4 regions of the Mesorhizobium sp. WSM4829 genome follow, and region 4 is predicted to be linked to each of the others. Evidence: riboswitches for the same ligand, from Rfam matches in the RefSeq annotation. Region 4 holds a riboswitch; each other region holds the start of a gene.
The links. Region 4 has a riboswitch for cobalamin ahead of metE (5-methyltetrahydropteroyltriglutamate--homocysteine S-methyltransferase). Riboswitches for the same ligand answer to the same signal wherever they lie in the genome.

Region 1 (7,275 bases), on a different contig from region 4:
TCTCGATGGTCACCCGCGGCTTCTCTTCAGGACGAAAGCCCCCGACGGATGCGGATGCGCGTATCCCGCCGGGGCAGTATCTCGAGCAAGGGTTTCCGGTGCTGTCGGCCGGGCCGACGCCGCCTGTGCGCACCGAGGACTGGTCGTTCACGCTCAAGCACGGACCGCGGCCGATCAAGACGTGGAACTGGACAGAGTTCAACGCGCTGCCTTTGACCAAGATGACGCGCGACATCCATTGTGTCACCGCGTGGACCAAGTTCGACACGGCGTGGCAGGGTGTGCTGGTCGACGATATTCTGGCGGATGCCGGCATCGAGCCACCGACCGCCTTCACGCTGGCGCTGTCCTTCGACGGCTATACAACCAACGTGCCGACGCAGGATCTCACTGCCGGCAAGGCAATGGTGGCGCTGCTTTACGAAGGCAAGCCGATCACGCCGGACCATGGCGGCCCGGCGCGGCTGCTGGTTCCGCATCTCTATTTCTGGAAGTCGGCCAAATGGCTGAACGGCCTGCAGTTCACCGAGCGCGACGAGCCCGGCTTCTGGGAGCTGCGCGGCTATCACATCTATGGCGACCCGTGGCGCGAGCAGCGCTATACGGGCGATCCATGAGCAACGCGCCGGCGGCGCAGTCGCCCTGGCAGACGGTGACCATCGCCCGCATCGAAAAGCGCACGCCGCGCGTCACCAGCTTTTTCCTCCAGCCGTCGCGGCCCTTCGCCTATCGTGCCGGGCAGCATGTCGATGTCAGGCTGACGGCGCCGGACGGCTATCAGGCGCGCCGCTCCTACTCAATCGCCTCGGCGCCGGAAGCCGGCGAGCCGATCGAGCTGGCGATCGAAAGGCTCGATGATGGCGAGATCTCGCCCTTCTTCCACGATATCGCGGCGGTTGGCGACGAGGTCGAGTTGCGCGGACCGCTCGGTGGCCACTTCGTCTGGTCCGACAGCGACGGCGGCCCGCTTCTGCTGGTCGGCGGCGGGTCCGGCGTGGTACCGCTGATGGCGATGATCCGCCATCGCGCCGCGCGCAGATCGGCGGTGCCCGTGGCATTGGTATTTTCCGCACGGGTCTGGGACGAGGTGATCTTTCGCGACGAGCTGATCGACTTCCACGATCGCCGGGACGGCTTCGATCTGGTGTTGGCGCTGACCCGCGAGGCCGCCCGGCGCCCGTCAGACTATTCGCGGCGGGTCGATGCCGCGATGATGGAGCAATCGATGCTGCGGCTGCCCGCGCCGCCAAGGTTCGCCTTTGTCTGCGGCTCGAATGCGTTCGTGTCGGCCGCCGCCCAGGCGCTGATCGATGCCGGTGTGCCGGCAAGCCTCATCCGCACCGAACGCTACGGGGTTTAATGCATGTCACGCAAAAAATGTGCAGCGGTTTTGCGATGACGACATCCATAAAAACAATAACTTAAAGCGCGTCGCATGAATCCATTCAGCCGCGACGCGCTTTAAGCTCCCCGGTCAGGCGTCGACCTCGAGCGCCGTCAGCGGCTTCGAACAGCAGGCAAGAATGAAGCCGTCGTCGATCTCGTGATCGAGGATGCCGCCATTGTGGCTCATCTCGACCGTGCCCGAGACCTTTTTCACCTTGCAGGTTCCGCACAGGCCGAACTCGCAGGCTGCGGGGATGCGTACGCCCGAAGCGCGCGCCGTCTGCAGCACGGTCTGGCCGGCAACGCATTCGGCATCAATATCCGAAAGCGAAAAGCGGATCGGCGTTGCGGCCTCGGCAGGTACCTCGATGCCGCCCTCTGCTGGCCCACCTTTTGCCGGCCCACCCTCTGCCGGCGAACCGAACGGGGCCGGAATTTCCTCCACCGCCGGGGCCGCAAAGCTCTCCTGATGGTAGTTGGCCATGTCGAAGCCGGCCGCCTCTAGCATCTGCCGCACGGCGCGCATGAACGGGTCGGGGCCGCAGCAAAAAATTTCGCGCTCGCGAAAATCGGGCGCCAGCAGCGGCAGCCGTATCGCGTCGATCCGGCCCATATGGCCGAACCAGCCTCACGACTGGACCGCTCCTCGATCATGAAGCCGAGCGTCAGGCCCGGCATGCGGCTGCCGAGCAGCTCGAGCTCTTTGCGGAAGATGATCTCCTCGGGCTTTCGCGCGCAGTTGACGAAGCCGACATCTGTCCATGGCGCGCAGTCGTTCAGCCAGCGCAGCATCGACATCATCGGCGTCACGCCTGAGCCGGCCGAAATGAACAGATACTTGGCCGCTGGATGGCTGTGCAGCGAAAAGTCGCCCGCCGGCCCATAGGCCTTCACGTGAACGCCGGGTGTCAGATTGTCGAACATCCAGCGGGTGCCGAGGCTGCCGGCCTGCGCTTTCACCGTCACCGCGATCGAGAACGGCCTCGACGGCGAGGACGACAGCGTATAGGTCCGCATCATCGGGCCCTCGGTGGTCGGCAGTTCCAGCGTCACGAACTGCCCCGGTCTGTAGCGGAACCAGGTCTGGTTGTCAGAGCGGAAGGTGAAGGTCTTCACGTCAGGCGCCTCGTCGCTGACGCCGATGACTTCCAGCACCTGGAGCCTGTCGTTCCAGGGCGCCATCTCGTCGAGATGGCGGTAGAGGCCAAGGTCAGTCATCGCATTCATCCCCTTGAGCTCGTTCAGGCGACGCTGCGCAGCGCCGGCCGCCCGGCCTCGGCAAGGCGCGGCCCGATGAAGGAGGCGTACCATTCGACGAACTGGATGACGCCGCCCTCATGCAGTTCCGAATAGGGGCCGGGCTCATAGGCCGGCGACAGGATGCCGAAGGCGTTTTCCTCGACAATGCGACGGTCCTGGTCGTTGGTCTCGGTCCAGACATGGGTGAGTTCGGCGAGGTCGTAATCGACGCCTTCGACCGCGTCCTTGTGGACAAGCCATTTGGTGGTGACGGCCGTTTCCGTGGCACTGATCGGCAGCACGCGGAAGGTGACGGCATGATCGCCGAGGATATGGTTCCAACTCGTCGGATAGTGATAGAGCAGCAGCGAGCCGATACGGTCGGTCGAAACGCTGTCGGAAAGGTTCTTCTTCACCGCGCGTCTTCCCGTCATCGTGTAGCTGACGGCGTCGCGCAGCAACGGCGCGCGGGTGGCGCGATACTGCCCGGCCGGATCGATGCGGAACTTGCTCGGCAAGCCCGCCGCCTCGCATTTCGCCCAGTGCGCGAGCATCTCTGGATCGCTGTCGGCGCCCTGCACGCCGGTCACGGTCGGCGCTTCCGGGAATGTCTTGCAGAGTTCCGGATGGTTGCCGGCGCAATGGTAGCACTCGCGGTTGTTCTCCCAGACGAGCTTCCAGTTGCCCTTCTCGACGATGGTCGATTCGAAGGCGATTTTTGCCTCGCGCAGCCGGTGCGGCAGGAGGTAAGGCTCGATCATGGCGCGCATCGGCGCGAAGTCGGCCGGCTCGTTGGCCAGGCAGATAAAGATGTAGCCGCCAACGCTTTCGCAAGCCACCGGCTTCAGGCTGAACTGGCTCTTGTCGAAGCCGTCTGCCATCTGACGAGCAAACAACAGCCGGCCATCCAGCTCGTAGGTCCACTGGTGATAGGGGCAGACCAGCTTCGCCGCAGTGCCCTTGTCGGCATTGCAGACACGGCTGCCGCGATGCCGGCAGGAATTGTGGAAGGCATTGATCTTGCCTTGCTGGTCGCGGACCAGCACGACCGGATAGTCGCCGATCTGGGCGGTGATATAGCTGCCAGCTTTCGGCAACTCGCAATCGTGGCCGATGAACAGCCAGTCGCGATACCAGATCAGCTCCATGTCAAGCTTGAAGAAATCTGGATCGGTGTAGAAGGGCTGCTCGAGCGAATAGCCTTGCCTGCGGCCGTGCAAGAGCCTCAGCATGTCGTTGCGCGCGTCCATGTCCTGTCCTCGTGTAAGGACTGAACTGGTGGTGATGGAGGGAGGACCGTTTGCACGCCGGCGACAGGGCCGGACGTGCATCATCCACCTCTTGACCGCCCACCGCGATCAGTCGAGTCTGAAAATCTCGGGCTGGTTTCCGGGCTCTGGAGTGTCCTTGCGGACTCGTCGCGACACCTTCCCAGGCTTGTGGCCCAGTGGTCTCCCGTTGCGACTTGAACTCCACCACCGTTGCGGGGGCAGCGCCGGGTTCTGACCGGCTTCCCAATTCTCCGCTTCGTCGTCACCAAGCGGCACCTGAGATGGCGTGATCTAATCATGCCGGCCGGCTGACTGCCGGCATGAAAGCGACATCGTATCCATGCGGCGCGACACCGCCGGCGAAACCTGCAGGTTTATATCTGCAGGGCTGAAACCGCACTTTGTCGGCGGCCATTGTCGGCTGCCGTGACATCGAATCCGACCCGCGGCGGAAACCAGGAAGGTTAACAGTTTACAAAAGTGACTATTAGCCGCTTCTAAAATCGAACCGAACGGTTCGTTTCTGTTGACAATGCGTGCAGCACGCTGTGAACGCAAATTCGCCAATCCGTCAAATCATGAATGGCTAATTTTGAATAAGCTATTGAAAACAAACCATAAAACCATGGTAGTAGATGTCTCTGGTACAATTTCAAGGTGTAGATTCTTGGTCCACACGGAACAACTTCGTGATTGGAATCCGCCGAATGGCCTTCCCACATCGGGGCTGTCCGAACGACGCGCGCATCCTCCCAAGACACGCCGCTAGACGGACTGAAGACCAAGATACTGGAGTACTAAAATGAAAAAGATCGCTCTTGCTGCCGTCGCCGTTCTGGCCATCACCGGCAGCGCCTTTGCCGGCAGCGACCATTATGGGTCCGACGCCGCCAACCAGCCGACTGCTTCGGTCGACAGCTCGTATACGGCCTCTGTCCAGACGCCGGCTCACGCTGAAAAGCAGCCCGTTGGCCAGGGCGCCGACCGCAACCTTTTCGGCAACAATTAACAGCTGGTCCCAAACAGCAAAGTGGCGGTCCGCCGCTCGGGATCTGAGGAACTCAGGAGTATTTGAAATGAAGAAGCTCATTCTTGCCACCGCCGCCATTGTGGCCATCTCCGGCAGCGCTTTTGCCGGCAGCGACAACTTTGGATCGAACGGCGCCAACCAGCCGGCCGCTGCGGTCGACAGCAACTCGTACACGGCTTCGATTGGGAATTCGGCTTCGGCGCAGAATCCGGTTCCGGCTGACGAGAAACCCGTCAACGGCAGCGACCGCAACCTGTTCGGCAACAACTAACAGTTCGTTCCAACAGCGGCGGCGGCATTTGCCCGCCGGGCTGGCGGAACCAAGAAAATCCAGGAGTTTTGAAAATGAAGAAGATCGTTCTTACCGCCGCCGCGCTTTTGATTGCTGCGGGCGGCGCTTTTGCCGGTAGCGACAACCTTGGCAGAACCGACATCAACAAGCAGGCGACCATCAGCGTCGACAACACGCAGACTTCTTCGGTACGCAATACCGGCTCGCCGGTCTACAAGCTGCTCAACTCGTCGGGCGACGTACAGAAGTCCGCCCCGCAGGGCAGCGACCGGAACCTGTTCGGCCGCTAGCGCATCGGCCCGAAAATCGGTTCGATTTTCGGAAAGCACGATGCGCAAGGTTAAAGTGTTAGAGCGTACTTTTGTGCGTCCACTTGGGCGCACGTCGCTCTAGCAGCGACCGGAACGCACAAGACCGGCGGGCTTTGCCCGCCGCTCTCGTTTTTGGGTCACCAACTTCCAGCAGTTCGGCTGCCGCTCTCAGGCTGCCTTTGCTTCCGCCTTGTGGAGCGTGAATGAATGTCCGTCGGCGTCGAAAATATGCAGGTCGCCGGCATCGGCATTCAACCGTAGCGCAGCACCGCGCTTGACCTCGACATTGCCTGGCAGCTTGGTGACCAGCGGCAGGTCGGCGCGGCCGATGTCGACATAGACGAGCTGGACCTCGCCGAGTTGCTCGACATAATCCACCGTTCCCTCGAAAAGATAATCCGCACCGGTGGCGATCGTCAGATCTTCCGGCCGCACGCCGAAGCTCACCGAAGCGCCCTTCACCGACGCCGGCGTGGCGATCGGCACCGTCGCCTTGCGCCCGCCGACATGACTGACGATGGTCGGGTCGCCTGATTTGTCGATCGTCGCCGGCAGGATGTTCATGGCCGGCGAGCCGATGAACTGGGCGACGAACAGATTGCCGGGTCTCTTGTAGAGCTCCATCGGCGTGCCGACCTGCTCGATATGGCCCTCCTTGAGCACCACGATGCGGTCGGCCAGCGTCATCGCCTCGACCTGGTCGTGGGTGACGTAGATCATCGTTGTAGCAGGCATCGATTCCTTGAGCTTGGCGATCTCGATGCGGGTGGCGACGCGCAGCGCCGCGTCGAGGTTCGACAGCGGCTCGTCGAACAGGAAGACCTTGGGGTTGCGCACGATGGCGCGGCCGATGGCGACGCGCTGGCGCTGGCCGCCCGACATCGCCTTGGGCAGGCGGTCGAGATATTTGGTCAGCTGCAGGATTTCCGCCGCCTGGCGCACCCGCTTGTCGATCTCGGCCTTGCTCTCCTTGCCGATCTTCATCGAGAACGCCATGTTGTCGTAGACAGTCATGTGCGGATAGAGCGCATAGGACTGGAACACCATGGCGATGCCGCGCTTCGACGGTGGCACGTCGTTCACCACCTCGCCGTCGATCTTGAGCTCGCCGGAGGTGATTTCCTCAAGCCCGGCGATCGACCGCAGCAAGGTCGACTTGCCACAGCCCGAAGGGCCGACGAAGACGATGAACTCGCCCGACTTTATGTCGAGGTCGATGCCATGGAGAATGTTGAGATTGCCGTATGATTTCTTCACTTGCCTTAGCGTGACATCGGCCATGGGTTCCCTCCAGTGAATTGCAAATTCAGTCGATACGCCCGAACCAGGCGCCGTAGCCGCCGAGGCGGATAAAGCCGGCGTCAGTCTGTCCCGAAAACCCGTGCCCCGGCAAGGGCTGCAGCGAGCGTCCGCCGAGATTGACTTCGGCCGGTCGGCTGCCGAGATTGAAGGCGCAGACGATCTGCTCATTGCCCTCGCGGCGCGTGAAGGCGACCGTATCGCCCTGGCTTTCGATGAACTCGATCTCGCCCTTGGCCAGCGCCGGATACAGGTGGCGGAAAGCGAGAAAGCGCCGGTAGTGTTCGAGCAGCGAGTTGTCGTCGCCCTGCTGCACATCGACCGCCTGCGAAAGGTGCTTGGCAGGCACAGGCAGCCAGGGCTTTGCCGTGGAGAAGCCGCCATTGCCGTCGGCGCCATTCCAGACCATCGGCGTGCGGCAGCCGTCGCGGCCCTTGAATTCCGGCC
Region 2 (7,275 bases), on a different contig from region 4:
CGGGCATTCCAGCCGGATTGATCCTCACCGCGCTCCTGGCGACATCGCTGCTGTCGCAGAAGAGCCTGGCCGAGCATGTCGAGGCGGTGGCCGACGGACTCGACAATGGCGGACTCGACATCGGTCGTGTTGCCGTCTCGCAGATCGTCGGCCGCGATCCGGAAAAGCTCGACAGAGCCGGTGTCTGCCGCGCGGCGATCGAAAGCCTGGCCGAGAATTTTTCCGACGGCGTCGTCGCGCCGGTCTTCTGGATCGGCATCGGCGGGCTGGCCGGCGGCGTCGCCTACAAGGCCGCCAATACCGCCGATTCGATGATCGGCCACCGCACGCCGCGCCACGAGGCCTTCGGCAGGGCGGCGGCGCGCTTCGACGATCTGATCAACCTGCCGGCGTCGCGGCTGACCGCGCTGCTCATCGTGTTGGCCGCCTTCCTCGTCAAAGACGCCGATGCCGGCAACGCCTGGCGCACCGTGCGGCGCGACGCGAAAAAGCACCGCTCGCCCAATGCCGGCTGGCCTGAAGCAGCGATGGCCGGCGCGCTCGGCCTGGCGCTGGCCGGGCCGCGCTCCTACAACGGCGTCATGGTCGACGACGCGTTCATGGGCGAAGGCGGCCGCCGCGATGTCGAGAGCGTGGACATAAGACGAGCGCTAAGACTCTATCGGGTTGCCGACTTTCTGCTGATGGGACTGTTCGGCTTGCTGTCGGTGATCGTCATCGTTGCGTGACTGCGGCCTCCCCTTCTCCCCTTGTGGGAGAAGGTGGCCGCGAAGCGGCCGGATGAGGGGTGTTCCAGCTTGGTACCGACGGCGCTCCGTCCAGCACCCCTCAACCGTCTTGGCGCTACGCGCCAATCCACCTCTCCCACAAGGGGAGAAGGGAGAAGAGGCGAACGAAACCTCAAAACTCTATGCCTTGCTGCGCCTTCACGCCGGCGGAAAAGTGATGCTTGGTGACGCCCATCTCGGTGACCAGATCGGCCGCATCGACCAGCGCCGGCTTGGCGTTGCGGCCGGTGACGACAATATGCAGGTTTTCGCGGCGGCCCTTCAGCGCCGCCACCACCGTGTCGAGATCGAGATAGTCGTAGCGCAGCGCGATGTTCAACTCGTCGAGTACCAGCAGGCTGATCGATGGATCGGCCATCAGCTCGAGCACCTTGGCCCAGGCAGCCTCGGCGGCGGCGATGTCGCGCTTCAGATCCTGCGTTTCCCAGGTAAACCCCTCGCCCATCGTGTGCCAGACGACCCGGTCGCCGAAAGCGGCAAAGGCGTCCTTCTCGCCAGTATGCCATTTGCCCTTGATGAACTGGACGACGCCGACGCGCCTGCCGTAGCCGAGCATCCTCAGCGCCAGCCCGAAGGCGGAAGTGGTCTTGCCCTTGCCGGGCCCGGTGTTGACGATCAGCAGTCCCTTCTCGACCGTCTTGGCCGCGACCTCGGCATCCTGCACCGCCTTGCGCTTGGCCATCTTGGCGCGGTGGCGTTGCTCGTCCCTGTCGTCGATAGCGGTCATATCATTTCACCTTGAGCGGCAGCCCCGCCACCATCAGCAGCACCGTGCCGGCGACGGCGGCGACCTGCTGGTTGAGCCGGCCGGCGGCATCGCGAAACCGGCGGGCAAGCGCATTGTCGGGCACGATGCCTTGCCCGACCTCGTTGGAAACCACGAACCACGGCCCGCGCGGCCGCGACAGCACATCCGCCAGCCCTCGGCATTCGGCCTCAAGGTCGCGTTCGGCCAGCATGTGGTTGGACAGCCACAGCGTCAGGCAGTCGATCAGGACTGGCCGGCCGTCAGGCAGCGCCTCGATCGCGCCGACGAGATCGAGCGGCGCGTCGATGGTCGTCCAGCCCTCGCCGCGCCGTGCCCGGTGCAGCGCGATGCGTTCGCGCATCTCGTCGTCATATGCTTGCGCCGTGGCGATATAGGCCCACGGCGCCGGACAGTCCGTCACCAGGCTTTCGGCATGCGCGCTCTTGCCCGAGCGTGCACCGCCGACGACCAGGGTCAGCTTGCTGCCTGGAGCAGCGCGATCAGGCAAGGCTGTCGCGCAGGCTGGTTGCGGTGCCGGTCAAGCGGCCGCGCAACAAGCCGACGACGGCGCCGAGCACCAGCCAGAACACCAGATTGGTCAGCGTCACCGCCACCACGAACTGGTGGTGCAGGCCTTCCGGGATCGGCGATTCGAAACTGTCGGGCTGCGGCGCGCCGACAATATGCGGCGCGACGATCAACGCCACGGCAATCACCGCCAGCGGCAGCGATTTGCGAAAGGCGAGCAGCCCGAGACCGGCAGCCGTCGCCACCACGGTCGCCGTCCACCAGATCTGGCGCTGGGCGAGATCGGCCGCCGGCATCGCTGGCAGTTCGGGCGGCAGGCCAAGGTTCGGGGCCAGCGTGAACACGGCAAAGCCGGCAACGCCCCAGAACAGGCCCAGTCGCCAATTGCCGATGCCGCCGGCGAATTCCGAAGCGGCGACCAGGATCAGCGCAAAGCCGATGCCGGTGACGACGTTGGCAACGACGTTGAAGGCGAAGCGCTCGAAGCCATCGGCCGGCGCCCAGCCTTCCTCTTCCGCGATGACAGCTTCAGCCGGCACGACGCTGCTCATGGCATTGCTGCCTGCTGCGGCCGGCGACAAACCATGGTCATGCGTGTGACCACCGCCGGCCTGTTCGTAGACTTCCGCCTTGAGGATGAGTGGCACCGTGGCGTAGGCCTGCATGCAGGCGAGAACGACGCCGGCCACTAGCCCTGCGATCGCCGCGATGAACACGACGTTGCGAAACAGTGTCATGGTGTCAGCCCCTCGTCAGTGGCAGGGAAAGCCCATCGAATGGCGATAGTCGTGGGCGGCATTGTGGACCGCATCGATATGCGAGAAGCCGACAAAACCCATGACGAAAACGCCGAGAAATGCAGCAAGCGCCAACTGCACGAAGCGCGACTGCGAGGAGACGGAAGCGCCGAGCGAGACGGAAGCGGTATTCATGTCTTGTCCTTTCGCCCTCCACCCGAGGGCATAGAAGTCAGTTCTCCTGTCGCCGGCAGGTCTCCTGGCTCGCGGATCAGCGCCCTTCCCCACCTTCCCGAAGAAGCTCTTCCCGAAGAAAATCTTCAGTGGCATATGGAGAGGACTACCGCACACAGTTGCGGGGGCAGCCACGGCATCGGGCGAATTTTGCCCCTACCGCATTCCCTCTTGGTTCCAAAACGGAACCGACGACGGGTGCGACTATAGGCAGAATCGCCGCGCCCGGCAAACCAAATTCCGCCAGCTAGCAGCGCGAATGCGCCGTCAAGGTAATCGTTTCTCGTGGGCTCTTCCTTCTCCCCTTGTGGGAGAAGGTGGCCTCGCGAAGCGAGGTCGGATGAGGGGTGTTCCAGCTTGGCAAAAGCCGCGCTCCGTCCAACACCCCTCTTCCGTCTTGGCGCTGCTCGCCAATCCACAAGGGGAGAAGGAAGAAGGGCGGCGCCTTGTCTTCTTTTGTCCGGGGCAACCATGATAGTCGTCTTGCAGCACTGAATCAGATTGCGAGACCATGACCATTCCTACGCCGGCCGTTCAGGACCGATCCAGGCGCATCATCGCTATCGACGTCGCCCGCGGCATCGCTTTGCTTGCCATGGCGAGCTACCATTTCACCTGGGATCTCGAATTCTTCGGCTACACCGATCCCGGCCTGACTGCCTTTGGCTGGTGGAAATTCTACGCGCGCTGCATCGCTTCGACCTTCCTGTTCCTGGTCGGCGTCAGCCTGTTCCTTGCCCATGGCAAGCAAATCCGCTGGAACGGCTTCTGGAAACGCTTCGCCATGGTCGGCGGGGCGGCGCTCGGCATATCGGCCGCCACCAGGCTTGCCACACCCGACAGTTTCATCTTCTTCGGCATCCTGCACGAGATCGCGCTCGCCAGCCTGCTCGGCCTGGCGTTTCTGCGGCTGCCGGCGCTGCTGACGCTGGTTGTCGCTGCTTTCGTCATCACCGCGCCGCTCTACCTCAGGTCCGAGATCTTCGATCATCCGGCCCTGTGGTGGGTCGGCCTGTCGGCAACCAACCCGCGCTCCAACGATTATGTCCCGCTGTTTCCATGGTTCGGCGCTGTGCTTGCCGGCATCGCAGCGGCAAAGCTTGCCTTCGCCTCCGGCATGCTGACGCGGCTGGCGGGCCTGACGCCCGGCCGCTGGACTAATCCGCTGGTCTTTATCGGCCGGCACAGCCTCGCCTTCTATCTGATCCACCAGCCGGTGCTGATCGGCTCGGTCTGGCTGATTTCGCAAGTCATGCCGGCAGCGGTCGAAACCAGGCAGGTCACCTTCCTGAAAGAGTGCCAGGCATCGTGCGAGCAATCGCGCGACACGGAGTTCTGCAGCAGCTATTGTGTCTGCATGCTCGATACGCTCGAGGGCGAGGCCACGCTTGATCGGCTCTACCGCAACGACCAGGCTGCGGAATGGAAGGCGCATCTCGACGAGCTCGCCGGCGCCTGCACTGCCAAGGCCGACGGCACTTTGATGGAGGGAGGAGCACAATGACCGACCATCAGCAGAAACCGGGCCAACAGAAACCGGGACAGCAAAAACCGGGGTTTATACCGTGGCCGCCGCTGATCTATGTCGCGGCCATCGCCGTCAGCATCGCGCTTGGCTTGCTTTATCCGCTGCCATGGATCGGCGGCCTTTTGGGCGACATCCTGTTCGCGGCCGGCTGGGTGGCATTGTTCGGCGTCGTCGCACTCTGGTTCACGGCGATCCGCATCATGATCCGGGCAAAGACGACGCTCCACCCGAACGCCGTGCCGGACCATCTGGTTACATCGGGCCCCTTCGCCGTCAGCCGCAATCCGATCTATCTGGCCAACACGCTGCTGATGATCGGCGTCGCCCTTATCTCGGGGAACGTATGGTTCCTACCGCTGGCGATCATCGCCGCCTATGCAACGCAGAAAATGGCGATCGAGGGCGAGGAAAAAGTTCTGGCAACGAAATTCGGCAAGAAATACCGGGATTACGCGAAAATTGTGCGGCGCTGGATTTGAGGCAGCGCCGAAGCTGCCAATCTCCCCCCTTGTGGGGGAGATGTCCGGCAGGACAGAGGGGGGCGCTGTCCCTCCAGCGTCTAAGTTCAGGTGTTGACGCCAAGCTCCACCAGCCGCTCGACGCAGGACTCCTCGGCCTGGTCGAGCTCGGCCAGGGTCTCTTCGAGGTCGCGGCGCTTCTGCCGCAGATCCTCGCGCTTTTCCTCGATGCGCTTGATCATCAGGTTGAGCTGACCGACCTCGCCGGGCGGCTCCTTGTACATCTGGATGATTTCGCGGATCTCGTTGATCGAAAAGCCGAGCCTCTTGCCGCGCATGATCTGGCGGATGAGATGCCGGTCCGACGGGCGAAACAGCCGCGTGCGGCCGCGCCGCACCGGCTGCACCAGCCCCTCGTCCTCGTAGAAGCGCAGCGTCCGCGTCGAAACGTCGAATTCGCGGGTCAGTTCGGTTATCGAATAATATTCCCGCATCATCACTCCAAATGCCCGGCCGTGCTGCGAGTTCCAACCATGCGGCCTCGCTATCCGCACGCGTGTCAGAATCGGCCAAAGGCTGTTCCAAAATCTCGCATGGCATTTACGTAAAAGTCAATTGAGCGGGCGTCGCTCACACGCCGAACCACCATGTGGCGAGGCCGAGAAAGGCAAAGAAGCCGACGACGTCGGTGACCGTCGTGACGAAAACCGCCGAAGCCACGGCCGGGTCGATCTTGAACCGGTCGAGCAGCAGCGGGATCAGGATGCCGGCAAGTGCGGCCACGAACATGTTGATGATCATCGCCGCGGCGATGATGCCGCCCAGATTGGGATCGCGGAACCAGGCGGCCGCGACGATGCCGATCAGGATGGCGAAGATGATGCCGTTGATGAAGCCCACCCCCATCTCGCGGCGGATGATGCGGCCGGCATTGTAGATGTCGAGGTCCCTCGTCGCCAGCGCCCGCACCGTGACCGTCATGGTCTGCGAGCCGGCATTGCCGCCCATGCCGGCGACGATCGGCATCAGCACGGCCAGTGCCACGATGTGCTCGATCGTGCGGTCGAACAAGCCGATCACCGAGGCCGCCAGGAACGCCGTCAAAAGGTTGACGAGCAGCCACGGAACGCGCGAGCGCGAGGTCGAAAGGATGCTGTCCGACAATTCTTCGTCGCCGACACCGCCCATGCGCAGCAGATCCTCCTCGGCTTCCTGCTGGATGACGTCGACCACGTCGTCGATGGTCAGCACGCCGACCAGCCGCTCGTTCTCGTCGACGACGGCAGCGGAGAGAAGGTCGTATTGTTCGAACTCGCGTGCCGCCTCTTCCTGGTCCATGGTCGCCGGAATGGCGTGCCTGGTCTCATGCATGACCTCTTCGACCTTGATCGAGCGCTTGGTGCGCAGGATCTGGTCGAGGTCGATGGCGCCGAGCAGCTTGAAGCTCGGATCAATGACGAAAATCTGGCTGAAGCGGTCGGGAAGGTTGTTGTCCTCGCGCATGTAGTCGATGGTCTGGCCGATCGTCCAGAATGGCGGCACCGCGACGAACTCGGTCTGCATGCGGCGGCCGGCGGTCTCTTCGGGATAGTCGAGCGAGCGGCGCAGCCTGATCCGCTCGGTGAACGGCAGTTGCGACAGGATCTCGTCCTGGTCTTCCTTTTCGAGATCCTCGAGAATGTAGACCGCGTCGTCGGAATCGAGGTCCTGCACACCCTGGGCAATCTGTGCGTTGGGCAGGCTGTCGACGATGTCGCGGCGGATCGCCTCGTCGACCTCGGTCAGCGCGGAAAAATCGAAGTCGGCGCCCAACAATTCGACCAGCGCGCGGCGCTGTTCGGGATGGAGCGCCTCGATCAGGTCGCCGAGTTCCGATTGGTGCAGGTCGTCGACCTCACGCTTCAGCGTCAGCGTGTCGCGATCGGCGATCGCGGCGCCGATCTGGGCAAGGAACGACGACAGAATGGCGCCGTCCTCGCCATAGATGTCGGCGCTGTCCTCAGCAGTCCTGGCGCCGGTCGTCTGTTCGTCCTGGCCTTCCACCGGCGCCTCCCGCCATCAGAATTCCGGAAAAGCTGCGTGTTAGGTCTAGCGCATGACCATGGAAATCGGAATCGATTTCCAGAAAGGATCATGAGCAGCGTCAAATTGCTACAGCGTCTGTCAGATTTCGAAGTCGATGTCAGCGGGCAGTCATCGACCAATAGCCAATGTCTTGTCCGGCTCCCATAATCGTCGCCCCGAGGTTCTCCGA
Region 3 (7,275 bases), on a different contig from region 4:
TCCAGGAATATCTTCGGGTCGATGAACGGGTTTTCGGCGCTCAGCAGATGAATGGTGAACATCCAGAAACCTGAAATGGCGAGGCCAAGCTCGATCCAGATCTCGGCCGAGGAGAACCAGTCGGCATCGCCGCCACGGTCGAGCATGAGCTGCAGCGCGCCGACGCCGAGCGAGAGCATGGCAAAGCCGAAGAAATCGAAGCCGCGCACGCGTCTGGCGATGTTCGGCAGGTAGGCGGCCATGCCGAGAAAGGCGATGATGCCAATCGGCAGGTTGATGAAGAACACCCAGCGCCAGTTGAAGCTCTCGGTCAGCCAGCCACCCAGCGTCGGGCCGATGATCGGCCCGACCATGATGCCGGCGCCCCAGATCGCCATCGCCTGGCCGTGGCGTTCCTTCGGGTTGATGTCGAGCAGGAAGGTCTGCGACAGCGGCACGATCGCCGCGCCGAACACGCCCTGCATCAGGCGGAACAGCACCATGGTCTCCAGGCTCCATGCCACGCCGCATAGCATGGAGAAGACGACGAAGCCGACCACCGCCGTCAGGAACAGCTCCTTGCGCCCGAAGCGGTCGGCCAGCCAGCCGGTCACCGGCGTCACGATGGCGGCGGCAACGATGTAGGAGGTCAGCACCCAGTTGATGGTGTCGGCCGACGCGCCAAGGTCGCCGACCATCGACGGCAGAGCGACATTGGCGATGGTGGTGTCGAGCACCTGCATGACTGTCGCCAGCATGATCGCAATGGTGATCAGGCCGCGATGCGGCACTTCGCGAAAGGCTTCTGGCGTGCTCATGACGTTGAGGCGTCTATTGCGCTTCACCCGCCGCGGCGTGGCCGAAGATGCTCGGAAGCCCGCGGGAAACGCCGGTGTCCACCGTGACGGTCGCGCTCATGCCGGTGCGCAGCGCCATCCTGGCGTCGGCATCGGCCAGCTGCAGGCGCACCGGAATGCGCTGGGTGACCTTGACCCAGTTGCCGGTGGCGTTCTGGGCGGGCAACAGCGAGAACTCGGCTCCGGTGCCAGCGCCGATCGCCTTGACGGTGGCTTCGAACGTCCGGCCCGGGTAGGTGTCGACCACGATTTCAGCCGTCTGGCCGGGCTTCATATTGGTGAGCTGGGTTTCCTTGAAATTGGCATCGATCCAGGTATCGCCGGTCTCGACCAGCGAAAACAGCGGCGTACCCGAGCCGACATACTGGCCGACCTTGAACGAGGCAGCCTGGCTGATGATGCCGTCGGCCGGCGCCCTCACCGTGGTCTGCGCCAAATCGTAGGCAGCCTTGTCGCGCGTGGCGAGCGCCGCCATCACGGTCGGATGCCTGTCGGTCTCGATATCGGGATTGCCGCCAAGGCCCGCCTTGGCGCTGAGGATGCCCTGTTCGGCCACGGCCAATTGCTGCTTGGCCTTGTCGAGATCGTTCCTGGCCTCGTCCAGCGACGACTCGGCGTTGATGCCCTTGCGGGCCAGGTCGGCGGCCCGGTCGTATTGCGACTGCGCATAGTCGACCTGGCTGGCGTCCGACTTCTCCTGCGCTTCCGCCTGGCTATAGGCCGCACGCAGCTGCTCGACATTGAGGCGCGCGCCGGCCACCGCCGCGTCAGCTTGGGCCAATGCGATCCGGTAAGGCTCGGCATCGATGGCGAACAGCACGTCGCCCTGCTTGACGGACTGGTTGTCGAAAATGTCGACTTGGACGATGCGGCCGGCCGTATCGGCGGCGATCGTGACCTTGGCCTGCTGCAGATTGGCGTTCTCGGTCTCCTGGTAACGGCCGCCGGTCACCCAGACGTAGCTGCCGCCGGCGATCAGCGCCACCGGGAGCGCCGACATCAAAAGCATGCGGCCGGCACGGCGCTTCTTCTTCGGCGCCACCGGCGCCGGCGCTAGCTGCGGAGCGGCCGTAACCGGAGTTGCCGCCGGCTGCGCGGGAGCTTCCAACTCCAGCTTGGTCGCATTCTCATCTACCTTGGCTACCGCGTTCATGCTGCTGCGCCTTCTGCACTCTCGACTTTTTCGCCACTCTCGACATTTTCGCCCGGCGCCGGCTCGCCGTCCGCCAGGTTCCTGGTCATCGTCTCCAGTGCCTTGATCAGGACGCGACGATCTTGCGGCGACACGCCGGCCAGCGATTCTTCATAGACTTCGCCAGCAAGGCTCTTGATCTCAGCGTAGGCCTGGCTCGCCTTGGCGGTCGGGAAGATCATGCGGACGCGGCGGTCGGCGGCATCGGCGCGGCGCTCGATCCAGCCGCCCTCCTCCATGCGGTCGACCAGGCGCGACACGCTGATCGGCTCGATCTCGAGAAGCTCGGCGAGCCGGGCCTGGGTGATGCCTTCTTCCTTGGCGACGCGGACCATCAGCCGCCATTGCGCCGAGGAAAGGCCGAGCCCGCTGGCGCGCGCCTCGAAGCGCTTGCGCATCAGGCGCTGCACGTCGTGGATCAAAAAACCCAATCTGTCGATGCCGTCGGAAACCATGAGCGGCATATATTATAAGCGTGCTCACTATTCAAGACGCGGCATTGTGCCAGAAGCCGGCAAGTGTGCATGGCAGCCCATCATGAACGATTGCGAATGAGCATGGTGACCACGAAGAAAGCGCCGACCGAACTGGTGATGATGCCGATCGGCAGTTCCTGCGGCGGCAGCAGCGTGCGCGCCAGAAGATCGCTTGTCAGCAGCAGCATCGCTCCGAAGAGGGCACAGCTTGCAATCAGGCGCAGATGCAACGGGCCGGCCAGGGGCCGGGACAGATGCGGGATCATCAGCCCGACGAAACCGATGACACCTGCGACCGAGACCAGGATCGCCGTCGAGAAGGCAGCGACGAGAAACGCCGTCCTGCGCATCCGCACAACCGGCACGCCCAGGCTTTCGGCAGCATTCTCGCCGGCCAGGAAGGCGTCGAGCTTGCGATGGTTCCACAGGCCATAAGCAAGAATGGTGCCCGCGCCAAGAGCAGCCAGCCCGACATTGTCCCATCGCGCCAGGCCGAGCCCGCCCATGGTCCAGAACAATACCGAGTGAGCGGCGCGCTGGTCTCCGGCGAAGACGAGATAGTTGGTCAGGGCGATGAACATGACGAGACGGCAAGCCCGGCCAGTATCAGCCGTTCGGGGCCTTGCCCCCTCACCCGCGAAACCAGCAAAAGCACGATGCCGGCGGCCAATATGCCGCCGGTGAAGGCAGCAACCGGCAACGTCCAGATGCCGAAACGGTCGCCAAAAATGGTGATGACGGAAACAGCGCCTGCCCCGGCACCGGAGGACAGCCCGAACAGGAACGGATCGGCGAGATCGTTTCGGGTTACCGTCTGCAGCAGCGCGCCGATGACGCCCAGCCCGGCGCCGACACAGATCGCCATGATCGTGCGCGGCAGCCTGAGATCGACAATTATCTTGGCGACCGGGATATTGCCGACCGGGATATTGCCCACCGGACCGGGCACGAGATCTCCGTCCAACCCGGCCGCATGTCCGAGCGCAGCAATCACGTCGCTCAACGCTATGACCGTCGATCCATAGGCGATCGACAGCAGAGCAAGAGCGGCGATTGCTGCCACTCCTGCTGCCATGGCCAATTCGAACGCCCTGTGGCGCAAGCTCAGAAGGCTTCCGGGTGCATCGCGCCGGCGATCTTGCCGATCGCCTCGATGTTGGCAGGTCCGGGGGTCAATTCGGCATAGCGCAGCGCGACGAAGCGCTCGTTCCTGACCGCATCGGTCTCCTTCATTGCCGGATGGACTTTGAGGAAGTCGAGCAGTTTCCTGTAACCGCCGCCGTCCTGATAGTCGAGCAGGATCAGGAACTGCGGATTGCGGGAAGCGACCGTTTCCCAGTCCGTGTTGCCCCAACTCGTCTGCATGTCGGCCATGATGTTGTCGCCGCCGGCAGCGGCGATCATGGCGCTGGGGATCGCGAACTTGCCTGATGTGAAGGGTTTGTCTTCGCCGGAGTCGTAGAGAAACACCCGCGTCCCCTCGCGGTCGCCGACCTTTGCCGTGATATCGGCGAGTTGCGCTTTCCAGCCTGAAACGAGTTTTTTCGCCTCGGCTTCCTTGCCGAAAATCCTGCCCAGCTTTTCGATGTCGCCGTAGAGCAGGTCCATCGAGGCGGCGGGGCGGTTGTTGTCGAGATGGATGCAGCTTTCCGTCAGCACCAGCGTCTTGATGCCGTGCGGCGCCAGCGTATCTGGCGTTACCTCGCCGCCCGGCTTCATGCCGTAATACCAGCCGGCGAAGAAGAAATCGGGCTCGACTGCAACCAGGTTTTCGAGCGTCGGGTATTTCGGCGCAAGTTCCGGAATCGCGCCCTGCCCGGCCTTGAATTCCGGACCGACGTTGTACCATCCGGTGATGCCGGTCAGGCCGACGATCGACGGTTGCAGCCCCAGCGCGAAGGCCATCTCGGCCATGTTCATATCCTGGATGACGGCGCGCTTCGGCGCGGCGTCGAACGTCAGCGGCGTGCCGCAGCTGTCGACTGTTACCGGGAAAGCGAAGGCGGTCTGGGCAAGCAGGAGAGAGGCAAAAGGCAATGCGAGGCGTTTCACGGGTGTTGCTCCTTGGTTAGATCAGAAGAGGCACGGTTCGGGACTTCGAACACCGTGAGTTCGCGGTCTTCGGTCGGATGGCGCAGCCGAAGCACGTCGACGCCGAAAATCTCGCGGATCAACTGCTTGGTCAGCGCCTCGCGCGGACCGGCGAGTGCCTGCAGGCGGGCCTCGTTCATCACCGCGACCCTGGTGGCAAATGGCGTGACCAGCGACAGATCATGCAGCACCGCCACGACGGTCATGCCAAGCTGCGACACGAGTTCGAGAAGTTCGCTGCGGGCGCGCGGATCGAGATGATTGGTCGGTTCATCGAGGAACAGGATTTTCGGCTCCTGGGCGACGGCGCGCGCCAGCTGGGCGCGTTGCCGCTCACCACCCGACAGCGAGCCGATCGTGCGGCCGAGCAGCGGCAGCAGGCCGGTTCTGCGAAGCGCTTCGACGACGACGTCGCGTTGCTCGCTCCTGCGTCGCCAGCCGGCATGCGGGACCCGCCCAAGTCCGACGTAGTCGATCACGGCAAGCCGCGGATCGGGCTGATCGGTCTGGCCGACGACCGCCATGTGCAGCGCCCGCTCGGCGGCCGGAAACGTCTCCAGCCGGCGTCCGGAAAATCTCACATCTCCCGCGCTCGGCCGCAGCGTGCCGCAAAGCATGCGCAGCAGCGTCGTCTTGCCGGCGCCGTTGGGGCCGATGATAGCGAGGCGGTCTCCCGCCGCGACCGAAAGGCTGACCGCACTGACCAGGCGCTGGCCATTCGCCGTGGCGCTCAGTTCACGCGCTTCAAGAAGAGGCTGGCAGGCGTCCAACTTACCGTCACTTTCTCAATGGCGACGGAAGGAAGCTGGACCGGCCAACAAGACCGATGTCCACGTCTCCTCCCGGCACACCCCGTCCGGTCAACTCGTGCGATGGCAGGTCTCCTGGCTCGCGGGTCCTTGCGCCATCCTGCCTTCCCAGCCTTGCCGGCCAGTGGCATTTTCGGATTTTGCTCGCCGCTTACAGTTGCGGGGGCAGCCACGGCCTCGATCCGAAGATCTCACCGTGTTCCCTTTTCACCCCTCGCCTTTCGGCTTGAGGACCATCAGTCAGCCACCCTAGTTTTCCGCCAATCCCAGCGCAATAAGTTTCCGGGGTTCGGAGTGCCCCGCGAGCAATGGTCTTGTCAGAACGAGCATACCGAATCCCGTAATGTAATAACGTTACTACTTAAAAGACAACGCCTGCTCCCGTCAAGCCCTTCGCCCAACGCCTTCGACTTGCCGACCAGCGTCGCATTGCGCGGTGCGCAATTTCGATCAAACTGCCTCCACCAGGAAGCGATACCATGACCTGGCCAATGCGCAGTCCCACAGCAAGGAGCCATATGAACCCGACCGAGAAAGCGCTGTGGTTCGTCGAAAGCCATCTGCCGGAGGCCATCTCCCTCGACGATGTCGCCAACAGCAGCGGCGTGTCGCGCTTTCACGTGACGCGGGCTTTCGGCGCGGCGACCGGCCGTTCGGTGATGGGCTACCTGCGTTCTCGCCGGCTGACCGAGGCGGCGCGCAGGCTCGCCGCCGGCGCACCGGACATCCTCTCGGTCGCGCTCGACGCCGGCTATGCCTCGCATGAGGCTTTCACCCGTGCCTTCCGCGACCAGTTCGGCACCACGCCGGAACTGGTGCGCGCGCAAGGCTCGCTCAAAAACCTCGATCTCGTGGAGCCGATCCTGATGGACCAGTCCTTCCTCACCAATCTCGAGCCGCCGCGTTTCGAAACCAGCCGGCCATTCCTCATCGCCGGTCTCGGCGAGCGCTACAGCTGCGAAACCAGCGCCGGCATCCCGATGCAGTGGCAAAGGTTCGGCCCCTATATCGGCAACATTCCAGGCGAGGTCGGCGACATCGCCTATGGCGTCTGCGTCAACGGCGACGATGCAGGCAATTTCGAGTATATCGCCGGCGTCGAGGTGTCCGATTTTTCGGACCTGCCGAAGGAGTTTTCGCGCGTACGCGTGCCGGCGCAGAAATACGCCGTGTTCGCCCATCGTGACCACATCTCGACCATCCGCCGCACGGTCAACACGATCTGGAACAAATGGCTGCCTGCCTCCGGGCACAAGATTGCCGACGCGCCCGAGTTCGAGCGCTACGGCCCCGAATTCGATCCGCGCAGCGGCAATGGCGGGCTGGAAATCTGGATACCGGTCAAAGGGTGAGGAAGGGCCTCCGCCTTATCTTGCCTTCTCCCCTTGTGGGAGAAGGTGGCCGAGCGAAGCTCGGTCGGATGAGGGGTGCTCCAGCTTGGCACCGCCGGCACTCCGGCCAACACCCCTCATCCGTCTCGGCGCTGCGCGCCGATCCACCTTCTCCCACAAGGGGAGAAGGGAAAAATGCTACAACTCCAGGTTCCAGTTCTGGCCGACCAGATTCTTGCCGAAGGCGTGGTGGCGTTCCTGATTGGCCAGCTTGAACCCGGCCGCCTCGTAGATGCGGCGCGCTGAGGTGAGCACGTCGTTGGTCCACAGCGTCAATTTCTTGTAGCCCTTGGCACGGACAAAGCCGATGCATTCCTCGACCAGCCGCCTGCCGATGCCGAGACCGCGCGCCGAGGGTTCGACATAGAGCAGGCGCAGCTTCGCCACCGCGTCCGACTGGCGCACGAGAAAGACCGAGCCGACGACTTCCCCTTCCCGCTCGGCGATCCAGCTGCGTTCCCATTTCGGATCGTAGGATTT
Region 4 (7,275 bases):
AAGCTTCGTGCACTTGGCCGATCAGGGCTGAAAGGTCCCCCACCGGAACGGGATTGTTGGAAACATAGGCTGAGACAACATCTGTGGTAAGCTGGATGAGGTTGTCGATGTTTTTGAAGTCTTCTTCTGGCATGAAATTCTCCGGTGGATTTGTCTGCGGAGCGTCGCTTCTAGTGGTGATTTCCGATAATGGCAACAAATCTCGTGACAGGATTGTTCGTTGCTCGTCCAACGTTGAGGTCTATAGCGCCACATCACGCTGTCGTGACACCGATCTGCGCGGCAATCGCTGTCCATAACTGCGCCAGTATCCGCCGTTCAGTCCCGATCTCGTCCGTTTGAATTGCAAAAGGAAGACGCAGAAAGCTTGTAAAGCACCATGAGCCGTGCACTCGCTGGGGGCACAAACCTTGCGCGTATCAAACAGGTTGGCGTTGCGGCAGCATGTGGCGACCGGCCACGGAACCGACCACACCCTCAGGCGAACAAACAGCGATTGCGCGCGCCCACCAATGGAATCCGCCGTCGGGCGATGAATACACCGCAGTTACTGTTTTCGCCGCTCAATTGGCTTGGTCGGCAGGCACGATTCCATCGATCCGCTGATCTAGCGCAGGGCGTTCGCAGGCCGCATGTGGAGAATGGTTCCGTGCACATCGCAAGGACTCCATTTATGAAAATTCTATTCACTGCGATAGCTGTTGCGCTGGTGGCAGCCACAGCTTTTGCTGCGCAGTTCATTCCGCCAGACCTCAGGGAAACGGCACTGGCCACCTTCGAGCCCTTGACATTCACGCCGGCGCTCACCAACGACCCGATCACGCCGGAGAAGATTGCCCTCGGCAAGGCACTGTTCTTCGATCCACGCCTTTCGTCCTCTGGCGTTTTCTCCTGCAACTCGTGCCACAACCTGGCCACCGGGGGCGACGACAATCGTGAAACTTCGATTGGCCATGGTTGGCAGAAGGGGCAGCGCAACGCGCCGACGGTGTTTAACTCTGTCTTCAACAAATCGCAGTTCTGGGACGGTCGCGCCGAAGACCTGAAAGCTCAGGCCAAAGGGCCGATACAGGCCGGTGTCGAAATGGCCAACACATCGCATCGAGTGGTCGAGACGTTCAAATCGATGCCGCAATATGTGGAGTGGTTCCATTCAGCTTTCCCGGATGAAGCCGATCCCATCACCTTCGAAAACGTAGCCAATGCACTCGCAGATTACGAGGCGACACTGGTCACGCCGGCCCCCTTCGACGCCTTCCTCAATGGCGATGACACCGCCATCGGTCCCGAAGAGAAACAGGGCCTGGCCCTTTTCATCGAAAAGGGCTGCTCGTCCTGCCATTCCGGTGTCAATCTTGGTGGGGAAGGCTATTATCCATTCGGCCTCCTTGAGAAGCCTAGCGCCGACGTTCTGCCGGAGAACGACAAGGGACGATTTGCCGTCACCAATGTACCAGAGGATTCCTATGTTTTCCGCGTGCCGCCGCTGCGCAACGTAGCAATCACCGCGCCATACTTTCATTCGGGCAAGGTCTGGGACCTGAGAGAGGCCGTCGCTATCATGGGCACCACCCAGCTTGGTCAAGAGCTAACGCAAATCGAAATCGATAGGATCGTTGCCTTCCTTCATTCGCTGACCGGAAAGCGACCGGAGATTACATATCCCATCTTACCGACTGAAACGCCCACAACACCTCGGCCTCGATCCTAGGCATTGGGAAAGCAGACGATCGCGGCGGGGCCTGTGAGCATTTCCTTGCCCGATCTGGGCGAATTGCCACGAGCGTCCCCGATTTGGCCGCGATACGTCGCCGACGATTGAGCGGCGCACGTCGGGGGAGGAGCCACTGCTTTGCACAGCGATGCCCCTCGCGGGGAGATCGACGGCAGCCAGGGTGGCGTCCCGTCAGCACCTCCGCAAAGTCACATCGGCCAATCGCCCTGCCAGTCCATCACCACCTTGCCCGAATTACCGCTGCGCATCGCGTCGAACCCAGTCTGGAAGTCGTCAATTCCGATGCTGTGCGTGATCAACCCACTGACATCGAGCGGACCCTGCACCAGGGCGATCATCTTGTACCAGGTCTCGAACATTTCGCGGCCATAGATGCCCTTGAGATGCAGCATCTTGAAGATGACCTTGTTCCAGTCGATCTCGAAGCCGGTCGGTGCGATGCCCAAAATGGCGATCTTGCCGCCATTGTTCATGGCGTCGATCATGTCACGGAAGGCGGGGGCCGCACCCGACATTTCGAGGCCGACGTCAAAACCTTCGGTCATGCCGAGCGCCGGCATGATATCACGCAGCTTTTCCTTCGACGCGTCGACCACATGCTGGACGCCCAGTTTTTTCGCCAGCGCCAGCCGCACCGGGTTGATGTCGGTGATGACCACTTTTCGCGCGCCGACGCATTGAGCGACCAGCGCAGCCATGATGCCGATCGGCCCGGCGCCGGTGACCAGCACGTCCTCGCCGACCAAATCAAAGGAGAGTGCGGTGTGCACGGCATTGCCCAGGGGATCGAAGATTGCGGCGATCTCGTCGGGCACGTCATCAGGGATCGGCACGACGTTGTGCTGCGGGATCGCCAGATATTCACCGAAGGCACCCGGCCGGTTGACGCCAACGCCGAGCGTGTTGCGGCACAGATGCCCCCTGCCCGCCCGGCAATTGCGGCAATGGCCGCAGACGATGTGGCCTTCGCCCGAAACACGCTGGCCGATCTTGTATTCGGTCACCGCCGCACCGAAATCGGCGACCGTGCCGACGAACTCGTGGCCGGTCACCATCGGCACCGGCACGGTCTTCTGCGCCCACTGGTCCCAATTGTAGATGTGAACGTCGGTACCGCAGATCGCGGTCTTCTTCACTTTGATCAGAACGTCGTTGGGGCCGATTTCCGGCACTGGCACTTCTTCCATCCAGATGCCCGGCTCGGCCTTGGCCTTGACCAGCGCCTTCATCATGTTCGACATCAGTAGCTCCTTACACCTTGGTTGATTCCGCTCCTCGCCACTGCTCGGGTAGCCTGCACGGCGAAAAAGGTACGCTCGGAGAGCGCAGCTTTGATTCTTGGACCGATAGTAATGTGAGCGGCTGCCTTTGCGTCGAAGCAACATTCCACCGCGAGCCGTGCGCATGAAAAGCTCCGTTCCAGCGAACCTCAGCAGAAGCGGAGCAAACGCCATGCCAGATGCAGCCAAGTTTCAATTAAAGCGATGAGTAATGGTCGCAGCTTGCGGCTGGGCGGTATGTCGATGTCCGCCACATGCGACGCATTCCCTCGATACCGATGCTCTCGATGGTCGATCTCGCCGCCGATATCTCGATGGTGCCGGTGCACAGGCGGCATCCGCAAGCGTTCGCCCCTCAGTGAAGTGTCTGTTGACCCCTGGCTGTGTGAGAGGCTGAAGCTCATGGACAAAGCCGCCTTCCCCCATTTCGTGATCGAGATCATCCGTCCTTCGGACCAGAAGCGCTTCCCGGATCCTGCCCGCCGCTGGGCCGTCGAGCGGACCTTCGGCTGGACGACAAGGGTGGGGACTCGCGCGCGTCGACCGACCTGTGCGCGGCTTTTCGATGTCGTCCTTTCTGCTTTGAAATTGTCTGCGAAGCCCGCTGGTCACATGTTTGCCGGTCACAGTGGCCTAGCGACCTGCGCCTGCACTTTCTCCCGCAGCGCGCATGCTGCAGCGACCATGTTGATGAGGGCAGGGCGGACCTCCTCCCATTTCCTTGTTTTGAGGCCACAGTCCGGATTCACCCACAATTGGCCGTCCGACAGTCGCTCGCGGGCAAGTTGGGCGAGATGCAAAATCTCGCCAATCTCCGGGACACGTGGTGAGTGAATGTCGTAGACGCCAGGACCGATTTCGTTGGGATATTTGGACTTTGTGAAGGCGTCCAGCAGTTCCATTTTGGAGCGCGACGTCTCGATCGAAATGACGTCCGCGTCCAGTTCAGCAATCGAGTCGATGATCTCATTGAACTCCGAATAGCACATGTGGGTGTGAATTTGGGTCGCGTCCTCTACACCCGTTGAAGCGAGACGGAAGCATTCGACTGCCCAGCCGAGATAATGTTTCCAATCGGACTTCCGCAGGGGCAAGCCTTCGCGAAACGCGGCCTCATCGATCTGGATCACCCTTGCGCCAGCTCTTTCAAGGTCGGCCACTTCATCGCGGATGGCGAGTGCGATCTGGCGGCAGGCCTTGGCGCGGGGTACGTCGTCGCGAACAAAAGACCAGTTAAGAATCGTCACTGGGCCTGTGAGCATGCCCTTCACCGGCTTTTTCGTTAGCGACTGGGCAAATTGCCACCAGAGAACCGTCATCGGATTGGGCCGCGATACGTCGCCGAAGATGATGGGAGGGCGCACCAGCCGGGAGCCGTAACTTTGCACCCAGCCATGCTGGGTGAAGGCGAGGCCGGACAGCTGCTCGCCGAAATGCTGGACCCTGTCGTTTCGTTCGAACTCGCCATGTACCAGCACGTCCAGCCCGATCTCCTCCTGCCAGCGGACCGCCGCCTCGGTCTCCTTCTCCAGGAAGGCCTGGTAATCGACATAGCTCAGCCGGCCCTTCGCATGAGCGGAGCGCGCCCTGCGCACCTCGGGCGTCTGCGGGAAGGACCCGATCGTCGTCGTCGGGAACGGCGGCAGGCCGAGCGTGTCAGCCTGGACTCTGGAGCGCTTGGCAAATGCGCTCTTTCGTTGCTTCATGGCGCCGTCAATGCTGATAACCCGCCCATGGACGAGCGGATCATGGACCTTTCCAGACATTGCGCGCGCCGCGGCCGCCTCGGCAGAAGCTTTCAGTGCGCCTGCTACGGCCTCCCTGCCTTCGGATAAGGCTTGGGCCAGCACAAGCAGCTCTTCACTCTTCTGGGCGGCGAATGCCAGCCACGAACTGACATCCACATCGAGCGCGGTCTCCATCCGCAGGTCCATCGGCACATGAAGCATCGAGCAGGACGGCGCAATCTCGACGCGATCCAGCGGCCAGCCGGCAACTACCGGCTTGATGCGGTCGAGAATGGCAGCCAGGTTCGCGCGCCAGACGTTGCGGCCGTCGATCAAGCCAAGTGAGAGCACCAGATCCTTCGGTGCGAGCCGACCAACCGTCTCCAACTGCTCGGGAGCGCGCACGAGGTCGAGATGCAGGCCCGCCAGGCGCAGCGAAAGCGCGGTCTCCAGATTGTCTCCCAGCGGCCCGAAATAGGTCGCCAGCATAATTTTCAACTTGGGCGCGGCTTTCGACAGCTGCCCATAGGTGAATTCGAAGGCAGCTCGTTCGTTCGGGTTAAGATCGAGCACAAGGGCCGGCTCATCAATCTGCACCCAGTCGGCCCCCGAGAGATCCAGCCTCTGCAGGAGTTGCTCGTAGACGGGCAGCAGGCGCGGTAGGAGCGCTATGGGATTGAAGCCCTGGTCGGGAGACTTCGCCAGCTTGAGGAAGGTCACCGGTCCAAGGATGACCGGGCGTGCCGGAGCTGGGCGACGATCAGACATTCGCCCTCTCGTCGGCGAAACCAGTCGATCACTTTCTGGAGGCAAAAGAGCTCGGCATCCATACACGCGTATCGGTCGCCGGCGAGAACTGAAATTCGCGCTCGAAAGGCTTGGCCGTCGACACTAGGTTGGCAGCAGACGCCAGCTGGAGCGAGCAGCACGATTTTCCGGACCAGTAGCTTTTGCTGCGGTGTCGAGCACATGGTCATACAGTGAGAAATCGTTCGACGGGATTTTCGACACGCCGCGGTCGATGTAGTGGTAGTTAGTGTCGAACCATTTGGTCATTTCCATCGCGGTTACGCGCTGCCCCTGAACTGCATGCCCGTGACTGGCGTGTCCACAACCGCAGTATCGCCGTGCCAGCTCGTTACGGCTGGACGGGCGGCGAGGTCCCGCTTGACATCTACTTCGCGATAGCGCGCGGGACGACATGCCAAGCGTTGCTATGGGAACTTGCTGGGAGACATTCATTCCATACCCCGATGGTTGCGGCGGGGACAAGGAAGGCGCTAGCAGGCCGGCATAAACGCCGAGCTGCCGCGGCCACCAGACACCCCGCCCGTGGACGTTGTTTACCGTGGCAGGTCTCCTGGCTCGCGGGTCACAGCCTCTGCCCCGTCTTCCCGGGGCAGTTCGCCCCAGTGACATTGATGGGTTTGGCTCGCCGCTTACAATTGCGGGGGCAGCGCCGGCATTGCACCGGCTTCCCTCTTAGCTCCGCTACGGCAACGCCTAGCGGAGAACCACGACACGCGAACAATCGCAGCAGCCCGCTTTGTTGCCGTATAAAGAAATGTTTATGTGTTTATGTGAACCGTTCACCTGCGGCGTGTTTCCAAAGTAGCAGGTCGCGGTAGAGCTGAGCCATTTGCGCCACTCGCCGGTCTGCGCAGGCTGTGCCTGGCCGCTCGGGCAATCTGCCAGTCTACGATCCCGGCTCAAAACAACTTTCGTCAAAAAGGGTGTTGGCCATCATGATCGGCCGGCAGTACTGGCCCGAAGTGCGACAACGTCCCTGAGCCTCAACGATCAGAAATTCGGAGAAAAACCGCCATCCTTCACGCAGGCACGCGACATTTCCATTTACCCGCGCCTGTCTGGACAGCCTGCACTACGGCAAGGTGGGCAGCACCTCGCGGAAATGCTGCCCTACAACAGCCCCGCCTGCGTGGCCTCGCGGCGCAAATTCTGCCGCGGCCTGGGGCCGATCTGCTGGATCACCAATCCGGCCGCCAGTGAGCCAAGGTCGCCGCAGGTCTGCAGGTCGCGGCCTTGCGTGTAGCCATGCAGGAAGCCGGCGGCATAGAGATCGCCGGCGCCTGTCGTGTCGACCAGTTCCTTGATTGCGGTCGCCTTGATCACCACCGTTTCGCCGCCGCGCACGATCACCGAACCTTTTTCAGAGCGGGTCACGGCGGCGACCCTGCAATCCTTGCGGATCTGGGCCAGCGCCTCGTCGAATGACGATGTCTGGTAGAGCGACTTGATCTCGTGGCTGTTGGCAAAGACGATGTCGACCATGCCCGAACGCATCAGGTCGAGGAATTCGTCGCGGTAGCGGTCGACGCAGAACGAATCCGACAATGTCATGGAGACTTCGCGGCCTGCCGCGTGCGCCAGCTTCGCCGTCTGCCGGATCGCTTCCTTGGCGCGCGGCGGGTCCCACAGATAGCCTTCGAAATAGGTGACCGCCGCACCCGAAGCCTTGTCTGCTTCGACGTCCTCCGGCCCGAGCTCGATGCAGGCGCCGAGATGGGTGTTC

Region 1: linked by a shared signal. The riboswitch ahead of AC0L17_RS02270 (aromatic ring-hydroxylating oxygenase subunit alpha) and the one ahead of metE (5-methyltetrahydropteroyltriglutamate--homocysteine S-methyltransferase) in region 4 are both predicted to bind cobalamin.
Region 2: linked by a shared signal. The riboswitch ahead of AC0L17_RS11710 (CbtB domain-containing protein) and the one ahead of metE (5-methyltetrahydropteroyltriglutamate--homocysteine S-methyltransferase) in region 4 are both predicted to bind cobalamin.
Region 3: linked by a shared signal. The riboswitch ahead of AC0L17_RS30695 (ABC transporter ATP-binding protein) and the one ahead of metE (5-methyltetrahydropteroyltriglutamate--homocysteine S-methyltransferase) in region 4 are both predicted to bind cobalamin.

What each region holds. Positions count from the first base shown of each region.
Region 1 covers NZ_JBVVQJ010000001.1:494,584-501,858, forward strand. Annotated here, with positions in the region: gene AC0L17_RS02255 (molybdopterin-dependent oxidoreductase) at 6-617, shown strand; gene AC0L17_RS02260 (FAD-binding oxidoreductase) at 614-1,360, shown strand; partial or broken gene AC0L17_RS02265 (FAD-binding oxidoreductase) at 1,475-2,604, opposite strand; gene AC0L17_RS02270 (aromatic ring-hydroxylating oxygenase subunit alpha) at 2,628-3,875, opposite strand; cobalamin riboswitch at 3,989-4,191, opposite strand; gene AC0L17_RS02275 (DUF680 domain-containing protein) at 4,699-4,905, shown strand; gene AC0L17_RS02280 (DUF680 domain-containing protein) at 4,973-5,197, shown strand; gene AC0L17_RS02285 (DUF680 domain-containing protein) at 5,272-5,508, shown strand; gene AC0L17_RS02290 (ABC transporter ATP-binding protein) at 5,698-6,810, opposite strand; gene bglA (beta-galactosidase BglA) at 6,836-7,275, opposite strand, start outside.
Region 2 covers NZ_JBVVQJ010000009.1:158,961-166,235, forward strand. Annotated here, with positions in the region: gene cbiB (adenosylcobinamide-phosphate synthase CbiB) at 1-728, shown strand, start outside; gene cobO (cob(I)yrinic acid a,c-diamide adenosyltransferase) at 901-1,515, opposite strand; gene cobU (bifunctional adenosylcobinamide kinase/adenosylcobinamide-phosphate guanylyltransferase) at 1,517-2,014, opposite strand; gene AC0L17_RS11705 (CbtA family protein) at 2,037-2,801, opposite strand; gene AC0L17_RS11710 (CbtB domain-containing protein) at 2,817-2,996, opposite strand; cobalamin riboswitch at 3,034-3,243, opposite strand; gene AC0L17_RS11715 (heparan-alpha-glucosaminide N-acetyltransferase) at 3,547-4,539, shown strand; gene AC0L17_RS11720 (methyltransferase family protein) at 4,536-5,042, shown strand; gene AC0L17_RS11725 (MerR family transcriptional regulator) at 5,129-5,515, opposite strand; gene mgtE (magnesium transporter) at 5,652-7,064, opposite strand.
Region 3 covers NZ_JBVVQJ010000050.1:1,024-8,298, reverse strand. Annotated here, with positions in the region: gene AC0L17_RS30720 (DHA2 family efflux MFS transporter permease subunit) at 1-797, opposite strand, end outside; gene AC0L17_RS30715 (HlyD family secretion protein) at 811-1,989, opposite strand; gene AC0L17_RS30710 (MarR family winged helix-turn-helix transcriptional regulator) at 1,986-2,483, opposite strand; partial or broken gene AC0L17_RS30705 (FecCD family ABC transporter permease) at 2,564-3,579, opposite strand; gene AC0L17_RS30700 (ABC transporter substrate-binding protein) at 3,609-4,556, opposite strand; gene AC0L17_RS30695 (ABC transporter ATP-binding protein) at 4,553-5,365, opposite strand; cobalamin riboswitch at 5,453-5,657, opposite strand; gene AC0L17_RS30690 (AraC family transcriptional regulator) at 5,923-6,756, shown strand; gene AC0L17_RS30685 (bifunctional helix-turn-helix transcriptional regulator/GNAT family N-acetyltransferase) at 6,934-7,275, opposite strand, start outside.
Region 4 covers NZ_JBVVQJ010000042.1:28,122-35,396, reverse strand. Annotated here, with positions in the region: gene AC0L17_RS28870 (Ros/MucR family transcriptional regulator) at 1-133, opposite strand, end outside; gene AC0L17_RS28865 (cytochrome-c peroxidase) at 674-1,711, shown strand; gene tdh (L-threonine 3-dehydrogenase) at 1,924-2,976, opposite strand; gene AC0L17_RS28855 (hypothetical protein) at 3,165-3,458, opposite strand; partial or broken gene metE (5-methyltetrahydropteroyltriglutamate--homocysteine S-methyltransferase) at 3,639-5,876, opposite strand; cobalamin riboswitch at 6,076-6,276, opposite strand; gene AC0L17_RS28845 (adenosine kinase) at 6,663-7,275, opposite strand, start outside.